One region of the Micromonospora sp. NPDC049201 genome, then DNA from elsewhere that is predicted to be linked to it. Evidence: riboswitches for the same ligand, from Rfam matches in the RefSeq annotation. Region 1 holds a riboswitch; the other holds the start of a gene.
The links. Region 1 has a riboswitch for ZMP and ZTP ahead of ACZ6O5_RS02785 (glycine hydroxymethyltransferase). Riboswitches for the same ligand answer to the same signal wherever they lie in the genome.

Region 1 (4,938 bases):
GTACCTGGTCCTCGCCCCGCAGGGCGCCACCACCGGCAAGGCCGCCGCCCGGGTGGCCGCCGCCGACGGCACCGTGGTGGCCGCCTACGACCAGATCGGCGTGCTGGTCGCCCGCTCGACCAACCCGGACTTCGCCGCCCGGGTGGCCGGCGCGGGCGTCGAGTCGGTCGCCTCCACCGCCGGCCTGGGCACCGCCCTCGACGAGGGCGAGACCGTCGAGGTCTCGGCGGCGCAGGTCGCCGACGCCACCGGCGACCCCACCCGGGAGCCGCTCTACGGCCAGCAGTGGGACATGGACATGATCCACGTCCCGCAGGCCCACGCGGTGACCACCGGCCGCCCGGACGTCGTCGTCGGCGTCCTGGACAGCGGCATCTCCAGCACCCACCCGGACCTGGCGACCCAGATCGCCAAGGACAAGAGCACGTCCTGCGTCGGCGGCGTCACCGACACCACCGAGGCGGCGTGGAACCCGACCAACAGCGACCACGGCACGCACGTGGCCGGCACCATCGCCGCGGCGATCAACGGCGTCGGCGTCACCGGCGTCGCGCCGGGGGTCAAGGTGGCCGCCGTCAAGGTGGTCAACAACGACGGCTACATCTTCCCGGAGGCCGCGGTCTGCGGGTTCCTCTGGGCCGCCGACCACGGGATGCGGCTGACCAACAACAGCTACTACATCGACCCGTGGGAGCTGAACTGCCGCAACGACGCGCGGCAGCGCCCGGTGTGGCAGGCCGTGCAGCGGGCGATCCGCTACTCGCAGTCCAAGGGCGTGCTCAACGTGGCGTCCGCCGGCAACTCGAACTACGACCTCGCTCACAAGATCACCGACACCGGCAGCCCGAACAACGGGACGCCGGAGGAGCGCGAGAACCTGACCAACGCCTGCCTCGACCTGCCGGCCGAGGCGCCCGGCGTGGTGACCGTGGCCGCGGTGGGGCCGACCGGCGCGAAGAGCTACTACTCCTCGTACGGGCAGGGCGTGATCGACGTGACGGCGCCGGGCGGCGACACCCGGTTCCGGACCCAGGGCGCGCGCTCCACGTCGACCGACGGCATCCTGTCGACCACCTTCAACACCGTCACCCGCACCAACGGGTGGGGGTACAAGCAGGGCACGTCGATGTCCGGCCCGCACGCCACCGGCGTCGCGGCGCTGGCGCTGTCGGCGCACCCGGGCATGACCCCGGGCCAGCTGTCGTCGTTCCTGGAGCGCACGGCCACCGCCCAGCCCTGCCCGGCGGGCGTCTACAACCCGGTCCCGCTGATCCCGACGGGCCCGAACGCGTACGACGCGACCTGCTCCGGTGGGGCGCGTAACGGGTTCTACGGCGCCGGCGTCGTCGACGCGTACACCGTGGTGAGGTAACCGACCGCACCCGCGGACCGGGCCCGGCGTGATCGCCGGGCCCGGTCTGTTTGTCCTGGTCGGACGCCGGGTAGGGGGGCCAGATCAGTCGACCTAGGAGGTAATCCGGTGTCCACCGACGCGATCGTCCTGCTCAAGGAGGACCACAAGGAGATCCGCCGCCTGTTCAAGGCGTTCCAGGACGCCGAGGACGGGCCGGCGAGCCGACGCGGGAAGGTCGTCACGCAGATCCTCGAGGCGCTGACGGTGCACACCTACCTGGAGAACGAGGTGATGTACCCGGAGGTCCGCAAGCTGGTCCCGGACGTCGAGGACGACATCCTCGAGTCGTACGAGGAACACCACGTGGCGGACGTGCTCTGCCTCGAACTGCACGCCATGGACGCCGACGACGAGCGGTTCGTGGCCAAGACGACGGTGCTGATGGAGAACGTGCTGCACCACGTCGAGGAGGAGGAGCAGGAGTGGTTCCCGAAGGTGCGCGAGGCGCTCGGCCGGAACCAGCTCCAGGAGATCGGCCAGCGCATGCTGGACCTGCGGCCGACGGCGCCGAAGACGCCGACCGCCCCGAAGGCGCTGAAGAAGGCACGCGACGCCGTGGACGCCTGACGCACCGGTGAGAAGGGGCCCCTTCTCGACGCGAGGCGTTAGGAAGGGGCCCGTCCTTACACCGGGGGCGGGCGGATAGGATCGGCACGGGCCGTGACTGGCGCGTGGAGATGGAGCACCATCGGGGAGCGGCCTCGTCATGAGGACGCATGCCGAGCGCCTGGGCCTTCCGCACGTCACCAGGAGGTCGCATGTCGCACAACGCCGAGTCCACCGCCTTCCGCAGCGCGCTGGAGGTGATCCGCGCCGTCGAGCCGCGGGTGGCGGACGCCATCGGGGCGGAGTTGACCGACCAGCGCGAGTCGCTGAAGTTGATCGCCAGCGAGAACTACGCCTCCCCCGCGACGCTGCTGGCGATGGGCAACTGGTTCAGCGACAAGTACGCCGAGGGCACCGTCGGTCGTCGCTTCTACGCCGGCTGCCAGAACGTCGACACCGTCGAGGCGCTCGCCGCCGAGCACGCCCGGGAGCTGTTCGGGGCCGCCCACGCGTACGTGCAGCCGCACTCCGGCATCGACGCCAACCTGGTCGCCTTCTGGGCGATCCTGGCCGACCGGGTCGAGTCCCCCGCGCTGAAGAAGGCGCAGAAGCGCCACGTCAACGACCTGACCGAGGAGGACTGGTTCGCGCTGCGCCGGGAGTTGGGCGACCAGCGGATGCTCGGCATGTCGCTTGACGCCGGCGGCCACCTCACCCACGGTTTCCGGCCCAACATCTCCGGCAAGATGTTCGACCAGCGCAGCTACGGCACCGACCCGGCCACCGGTCTGATCGACTACGACAAGGTGGCCGAGGCGGCCCGCGAGTTCCGGCCGCTGATCCTGGTCGCCGGCTACTCGGCGTACCCCCGGAAGGTCAACTTCCGGATCATGCGGGAGATCGCCGACGAGGTCGGCGCGACGTTCATGGTCGACATGGCGCACTTCGCCGGCCTGGTCGCCGGCAAGGTCTTCACCGGCGACTTCGACCCGGTGCCGCACGCGCACATCGTCACCACCACCACGCACAAGTCGCTGCGCGGGCCGCGCGGCGGCATGGTGCTCTGCGGCCCGGAGCTGGCCGACCAGGTCGACCGGGGCTGCCCGATGGTGCTCGGCGGCCCGCTGCCGCACGTGATGGCCGCCAAGGCGGTGGCGCTGGCCGAGGCGCGGCGCCCCGACTTCGCCGACTACGCCCAGCGGATCGTGGACAACGCGCAGGCGCTCGCCGACGGCCTGCTGCGCCGGGGCGCGTCGCTGGTCACCGGCGGCACCGACAACCACCTGGTGCTCATCGACGTGTCCGGCTACGGCCTGACCGGCCGGCAGGCCGAGCAGGCGCTGCTGGACTCCGGCATCGTGACGAACCGCAACGCGGTGCCGCAGGACCCGAACGGCGCGTGGTACACCTCCGGCATCCGGATCGGCACGCCGGCGCTGACCACCCGGGGGCTGGGCGCCGCCGAGATGGACGCGACCGCCGAGCTGATGCACACCGTGCTCGACCGCACCAGCCCCGGCACCGGCCCCGACGGCTCCCCGTCCAAGGCGAAGTACGTCCTGGACCCGGCGGTGGCCGAGCAGGTCGGCAAGCAGGCCGCCGACCTGCTCGCCCCGTTCCCCCTCTACCCCGAGGTGACCCTGGCCTGAACCCACCCACCCACCCCCACCCCCCACCCACCGTCATCGAAGTTGATCAAGAAGTTTGCGTCGGCCGGCACGCCGGAACTGACGCAAACTCCTTGATCAACAAAAGGGGGTGGGTGGGGCGGGTGGGGGGCGGGGGGCGGGGGTGGGGGGGTCAGCGCAGGGGGCGCTTGAGGTGGTAGCGGTGCACCTCGGTGCTGCCCTGCACGTTGTTCACGTCCTCGGCGGCGGTGACCAGCTCCCAGCCCTCCCGGCCGACGCGGTTGAGGTGCGCGACCGCGGTGTCGCCGTACGCGGTCACGTCGGTGCGGGACCCGTCCGGCCCGTACCAGACGAACGAGACGTGGAAATTCCGGCCCTGCCCCTGATAGCGGCGGACCAGCAACGCGTACTCCCAGGCAACCATCCGTCCATTATCAACGGACACCGGGTCGCCGGGGAACACGGGTGGTGCCGGAACCACGACCCTGCGGGGTCAGGCCGGCGCGCCCACCGCGGCCGTGGTGTCCGCGACCAGCGCCGCGAGCCGGTCCAGGCCCACGTCGATCTGCGCCGGGGTGACCGCGCTCACCGACAGTCGCAACGCGTTCACCGGCGTGCCGGCGTCGTAGAAGTGCGCCATCGGGGTCCAGAGCACGGCGTACTCCCGGGCGGAGCGGTGCAGCAGCGCGTCGTCGACCGGGAACGGCACGGTGACCACCACGAAGAAACCGCCGGCCGGCACGGTCCAGCCCACCGGCCCGCCGGCCGGGAAGCGGCGGGCCAGGCCGTCGACCAGGTGGCGCAGGTTGCGGGCGTACGCGGCCCGCTCCCGGACGTTCGCGGCGACAAGTGAACAGTCGTGCGCCAGCAGCGCGCCGCCGATCACCGCCTGGCTGATCGGGGACGTGTTCACCGTGACCATGCTCTTGATCTTGGCGAGCTGGTCGGCGAGTGGGCCGACCGTGCCGTCCGCGCCGCCCACCCGCTGGTCGGCGACCACGTAGCCGACCCGCGCGCCGGGCAGCACGGTCTTGGCGAACGAGCCGAGATAGACCACCCGGCGCGCGGTGTCCAACGCCTTGAGCGTGGGACGGCGGTCCACGCCGGCGGCCGGGAACAGGCCGTACGGGTTGTCCTCGATCAGCAGCAGCTCCTCCTCGGCGGCCAGGTCGAGCAGCCGGCGGCGCTGGGCGGTGTCCATGCTGACCCCGGACGGGTTCGCGAAGTCCGGCATCACGTAGCAGGCGCGCGGGCGCAACCCCTCGGCGCGGGCCCGACGCACCCCGGCCCGCAGGTCGGCCAGGTCGACGCCGTCCGGGCCGCCGGCCACCGGACGCACCGGCAGGTCGA
Region 2 (4,938 bases), on a different contig from region 1:
GAACGCCAACAACGTCGGCAACTCCACCCCGTGGTACAGCAACACCACCTCGTCACCCGACCGGAACCACGACGTGTACGGCCAGAAGAAATCGTCCAGATCACCCAACTGGTAGGCGTGCAACACCGGATCCCGACCCAACAACCCGGCCAGCACCGCCCGGTCGTGCTCCGCCCGCACCACCATCACCGCACCGCCACCCACTGGTCGTAACCCAACCGCGCCACCAACGCCACCACCACCACCAACAACACCACCCGCACGAACCCCGCACCCCGCCGCAACGCCATCCGCGCGCCCACCACCGCCCCGGCCACGTTGCACACCGCCATCGCCGCCCCCAACAACCACCACACATGCCCCGTCACCCCGAACACCACCAGCGCCCCCAGATTCGTGCCCGCGTTCACCACCTTCGCCATCGCCGACGCGTGCACGAAATCCGCACCCACCAACGCCGTGAACGCCAACACCAGGAACGTGCCCGTACCCGGACCGATCAACCCGTCGTACAACGCCACCCCCAACCCCGCCACCGCCACCGCCACCACCACCCGCCGCCGGGTCCGCCGCGACGGCGACGCCACCACCCCCAACCGCGGCCGGGTCAGCACGAACACCGCCACCGCCACCAACACCACCAACACCACCGGCCGGTACGCCCCCGCCGGCACCGCCCCCGCCAACGCCGCACCCAACCCCGCCGTCACCACCGCCAACCCCGCCGCCGGACCCGCCACCGCCCAGTCCAGCCTCGTCCGCCGCGCATACGTCACCGCCGCCGTCGACGTACCGAAGATCGCCGCCAACTTGTTCGTCCCCAACGCCGTCGCCACCGGCACCCCCGGCGCCGCCAGCAACAACGCCGGCAACAACAGCAACCCGCCACCACCCACCACCGCGTCCACCCACCCGGCCAACGCGGCAGCGGCCAGCAACGTCACCAACGACCCGGCATCCACGGCCGCATTCTGCCCACCCCGCCACCACCCGCGAGCACCCCTGTGGCCAGCCTCACCGCCCCCGACGACGCCGCACCCACAACCCGACCGACGCCACCGCCACGAACACCAGCACCGAACAACACAACAGCTTCACCATCCGACCAGCCTGCCACCACCACGTAGGGTGTGCAGGTGCGCCTGGCCACCTTCAACCTGCTGCACGGCCGCTCCCTCACCGACGGGCTCGTCGACCCCGACCGACTCGCCGCCGCCGTCACCGCCCTCGACGCCGACGTGCTCGCCCTCCAGGAAGTCGACCGCGACCAGACCCGCAGCGGCAAACTCGACCTCACCGCCCTCGCCGCCCGCGCCCTGCACGCCGACCACCACCGCTTCGCCGCCGCCGTCGTCGGCACCCCCGGCGAACACTTCCGCCCCCTCACCCACGACGACGACGGCCACGGCGAACCCCTCTACGGCGTCGGCCTCATCAGCCGCCACCCCGTCCGCTCCTGGCAGGTCACCCGCCTACCCGCCGCACCCGTCCGCTCACCCATCCACATCCCCGGCCACCGCGGCGGACTCGTCCTGCTCCGCGACGAACCCCGCGTCGTCCTCGCCGCCGTCCTCGACACCCCCCACGGCCCACTCACCGTCGCCGCCACCCACCTGTCCTTCGTCCCCGGCTGGAACATGTGGCAACTACGCCGCGTCGTGCGCGCCCTGCGCGCGCTGCCCGCCCCGCGCATCCTGCTCGGCGACCTCAACCTCCCCGCCGGCGCCGCCGCCGCGCTGTCACGCTGGCGCCCCCTGGGCCGACTCCCCACCTACCCGGCCGGACAACCCCGCGTCCAACTCGACCACATCCTCGCCGACCCCCACCACCTCGACCGGCTCCCACCCGTCACCGCCGTCGACACCCCAGCCTCCACCGTCTCCGACCACCGACCCCTCATCGTCGACCTCGGCTGACCCTCACCCCACGCCGGTCTGCCGCTGGGCCGCGCGCACCGCGTTGCGGAACAACATCGCCACCGTCGTCGGACCCACCCCACCCACCCGCGGCGTGATCGCACCCGCCACCCGCGCACACGACTCGTCCACATCCGGCAACAACCGCCGCCCCTCATACCGCACCCCACCCCCGACCACCACCGCGCCCGGGCGCACATGCTCCGGCCGCACGATCCCCGGCACCCCCGCCGCCGCCACCAGGATCTCCGCCCGCCGCGTGTACCGAGGCCAGTCCGCCACCCCCGTGTGCACCACCGTCACCGCCGCGTTCGCCGTCGGCCGCTTCTGCGCCAACAACATCGCCAACGGCCGACCCAACGTCGCACCCCGACCCAACACCACCACCTCCCGGCCCGACACCGGCACCTGGTGGAACGCCAACAACGCCTCGATCCCCGCCGGCGTACACGGCAACGGCCCCGGCAACCCCAACGCCAACCGACCCATGTTCACCGGATGCATGCCGTCGACGTCCTTGTCCGGATCCACCTCGGCGAGGGCCCGGTCGTAGTCCAGACCCCCCCGGAATCGGATGCTGCACCAGCACCCCGTGCACCGCCGAGTCGGCGTTGAAATCCGCCACCACCGCATGCAGATCCGCCTGCGACGCCGACGCCGGCAGGTGCACGTGCGGCGACGCGAACCCCAACGCCGCCGCCTGCCGCTGTTTGATCCGGATATAACCCGCGCTCGCGTCGTCGTCACCCACCAACACCGTCGCCAACGCCGGCGTCACCCCCACCGCACGCAGCTCCGCCACCGACGCGGCCACCTCGTCCAACACCCGCTCCGCCACCGGCCCACCCGGCAACAACCGCGCCGACGAACCCGCAACCACCGAAGAAGAAGACATGCGGCACCTCGCCCGCGGAGGCCCAGGCGGTCGACCCCCACGACGAGCTCCCCGATGGTTCACCCATCCCCGTGCCGCCAGTCGCGTCCCCCACACCCTGCCACAGCGCGCGCCACGATCGCATCCACCACCGACTGCCACCCCGGCAACGACGCCAACACCGCGTCCGCGCGCCGCCGCCGATCCGCCGCCGACACCACCTGAAGATCCGCCAACACCGCCACCAACCCCGGCCGCAACGCCCGCTCCCGCTCCGGCGCCACCACCCCCAACACCGCCAGACACCGCGCGTACGTCACCACCACCCAGAACATCGCCTCCCGGTGCCGCCCCGCCGCCACCAACGCCGCCCCACCGTCGAACACCACCGGCCGCCCCGCCACCGCCAGATCCGCCCCGAACGCGAACCCCTCCCGCGGCATCCGCGCCACCTCGTCGAACACCACCGCCAACCCGGCCAGATGCTCCCGCACCCGCGCCGCGCCCACCCCGCCCCCGTCCACCGCCGCCAGCAGCCGCGGATACCGCACGCCGAACCCGAACCGCGTCAACACCTCCGACGCCCGCACGAACCGCCGTCGCACCGTCGGATCCACCAACCCCGCCACCGCCGGCCACACCGCCAACAGCGACGTCGGGAACACCCACGCCAACACCTGCTCCGCCAGCGGCGCCCCGGCGTCCAACCCCCGCAACCCGTCCTCGATCCGCCGCCGCACCCCCGCGCACCGCCGCCGCACCCACACCGGATCCGCGTACCCCACCGCCACCCGCCGCCGCACCGCCGCCAACCGCCCCGACGGATCCGCGATCACCGCATCGGTACGGAACATCGGCGCGAACACCCACGACCCCAGCACGTCCTCCGGCTCACCCACCTCCGCCCAGGTGACCGAACTGACCTCCAACAACACCCCCCGATGCACGAACTTGCCCACCTTCACGCCGGGGGAGTCCCGCACCAGCAGCACGTCCACGTCCGACCACACCGGCAACTCCGCGTCGCCCGGCAACCCCACCGTCGAGCCACTGAACCACGCCCCCTCGACCGACGGATCCGCCCGCATCCGGTCCCGCACCCAGTCGACCGCCACCGCCCGCGCCGCATCCACCCGCATCCGACCGATCCTGCCACCACCACAACCACCGGCCGCACACCCACAGTTGCCGATCGGACACGAAGCGTGGACCATCGACGACAGTAACTGTCGGTCGGATCGTGTGGGGCGATGCGCAATGGCGGACTACTTCCCGATACTCCACGGCCGCGCCGGCGAGTTCGACGCCCTCGACCACGTCCCCGACGACCTGGCGCCCCACCTCCTCCCCATCTTCGACGTCGCCGCCACCACGCACGGGCCCATCCACGACGCCCACACCTTCAGCCAGCACGCCCGACGCACCGTCCCCCGCGACATGACCATCGCCGTCGACGCCCACCGCCTACCGGACCCCGCCACCGGACTCCGACGACCACTGCCCGACATCGCCGAAGACCTGCACCAGTGGGGCAACCCGATGCTGCCCGTCGCCCACCCCCACGACAGCCCCGCCCGACTGGCCGACATCCGCGACGCCGCCGCCCTGCACGGCCACGGCGCCGTCCTGCGACTCGACCACACCGACGACGACGCCGAAAACCGCGCCAACCGCCTCCTGTCCGCCACCGACCTGCGCGCCGAACACGCCGTCCTGCTCCTCGACGCCGCCCACCTGCGCTCCGAACACGACCTCACCCGAGCCGAACCACTGGTCCGCAAACACCTCTCCTGGACCCAGCGGCACCCCTGGAAAGCCGTCGTCGTCGCCGCCGGAGCAATGCCCCGCAGCATCGCCCACCTACCCCCCAACACCGCCACCCCACTCCGCCGCCTCGACCTCGACCTCTGGCAACGCCTCCACGACCACGACATCCGATTCGCCGACTACGGCATCGCCCACCCCCGACCCGCCACCGGCGGCTGGGGACCACCCCCGAACCTCCGCTACACCGACCACGACGTCTGGTGGACCTACCGGGCCGCCCGCGACGACAACGGCAACAGCGCCATCCACGACCTGTGCCGAACCCTCGTCACCGCCGACCACTGGCCCACCCTCGGACGACACTTCTCCTGGGGCGACGAA

Region 2: another riboswitch for ZMP and ZTP. It lies ahead of ACZ6O5_RS13835 (bifunctional 5,10-methylenetetrahydrofolate dehydrogenase/5,10-methenyltetrahydrofolate cyclohydrolase); the one in region 1 lies ahead of ACZ6O5_RS02785 (glycine hydroxymethyltransferase).

The regions. Positions count from the first base shown of each region.
Region 1 covers NZ_JBVJHM010000001.1:690,240-695,177, reverse strand. Annotated here, with positions in the region: gene ACZ6O5_RS02795 (S8 family peptidase) at 1-1,372, shown strand, start outside; gene ACZ6O5_RS02790 (hemerythrin domain-containing protein) at 1,481-1,981, shown strand; ZMP/ZTP riboswitch at 2,065-2,154, shown strand; gene ACZ6O5_RS02785 (glycine hydroxymethyltransferase) at 2,173-3,609, shown strand; gene ACZ6O5_RS02780 (hypothetical protein) at 3,761-4,012, opposite strand; gene ACZ6O5_RS02775 (aminotransferase-like domain-containing protein) at 4,082-4,938, opposite strand, start outside.
Region 2 covers NZ_JBVJHM010000005.1:405,025-409,962, reverse strand. Annotated here, with positions in the region: gene ACZ6O5_RS13850 (GNAT family N-acetyltransferase) at 1-186, opposite strand, end outside; gene ACZ6O5_RS13845 (sulfite exporter TauE/SafE family protein) at 186-962, opposite strand; gene ACZ6O5_RS13840 (endonuclease/exonuclease/phosphatase family protein) at 1,137-1,916, shown strand; partial or broken gene ACZ6O5_RS13835 (bifunctional 5,10-methylenetetrahydrofolate dehydrogenase/5,10-methenyltetrahydrofolate cyclohydrolase) at 1,920-2,811, opposite strand; ZMP/ZTP riboswitch at 2,825-2,906, opposite strand; gene ACZ6O5_RS13830 (hypothetical protein) at 2,871-3,929, opposite strand; gene ACZ6O5_RS13825 (beta family protein) at 4,048-4,938, shown strand, end outside.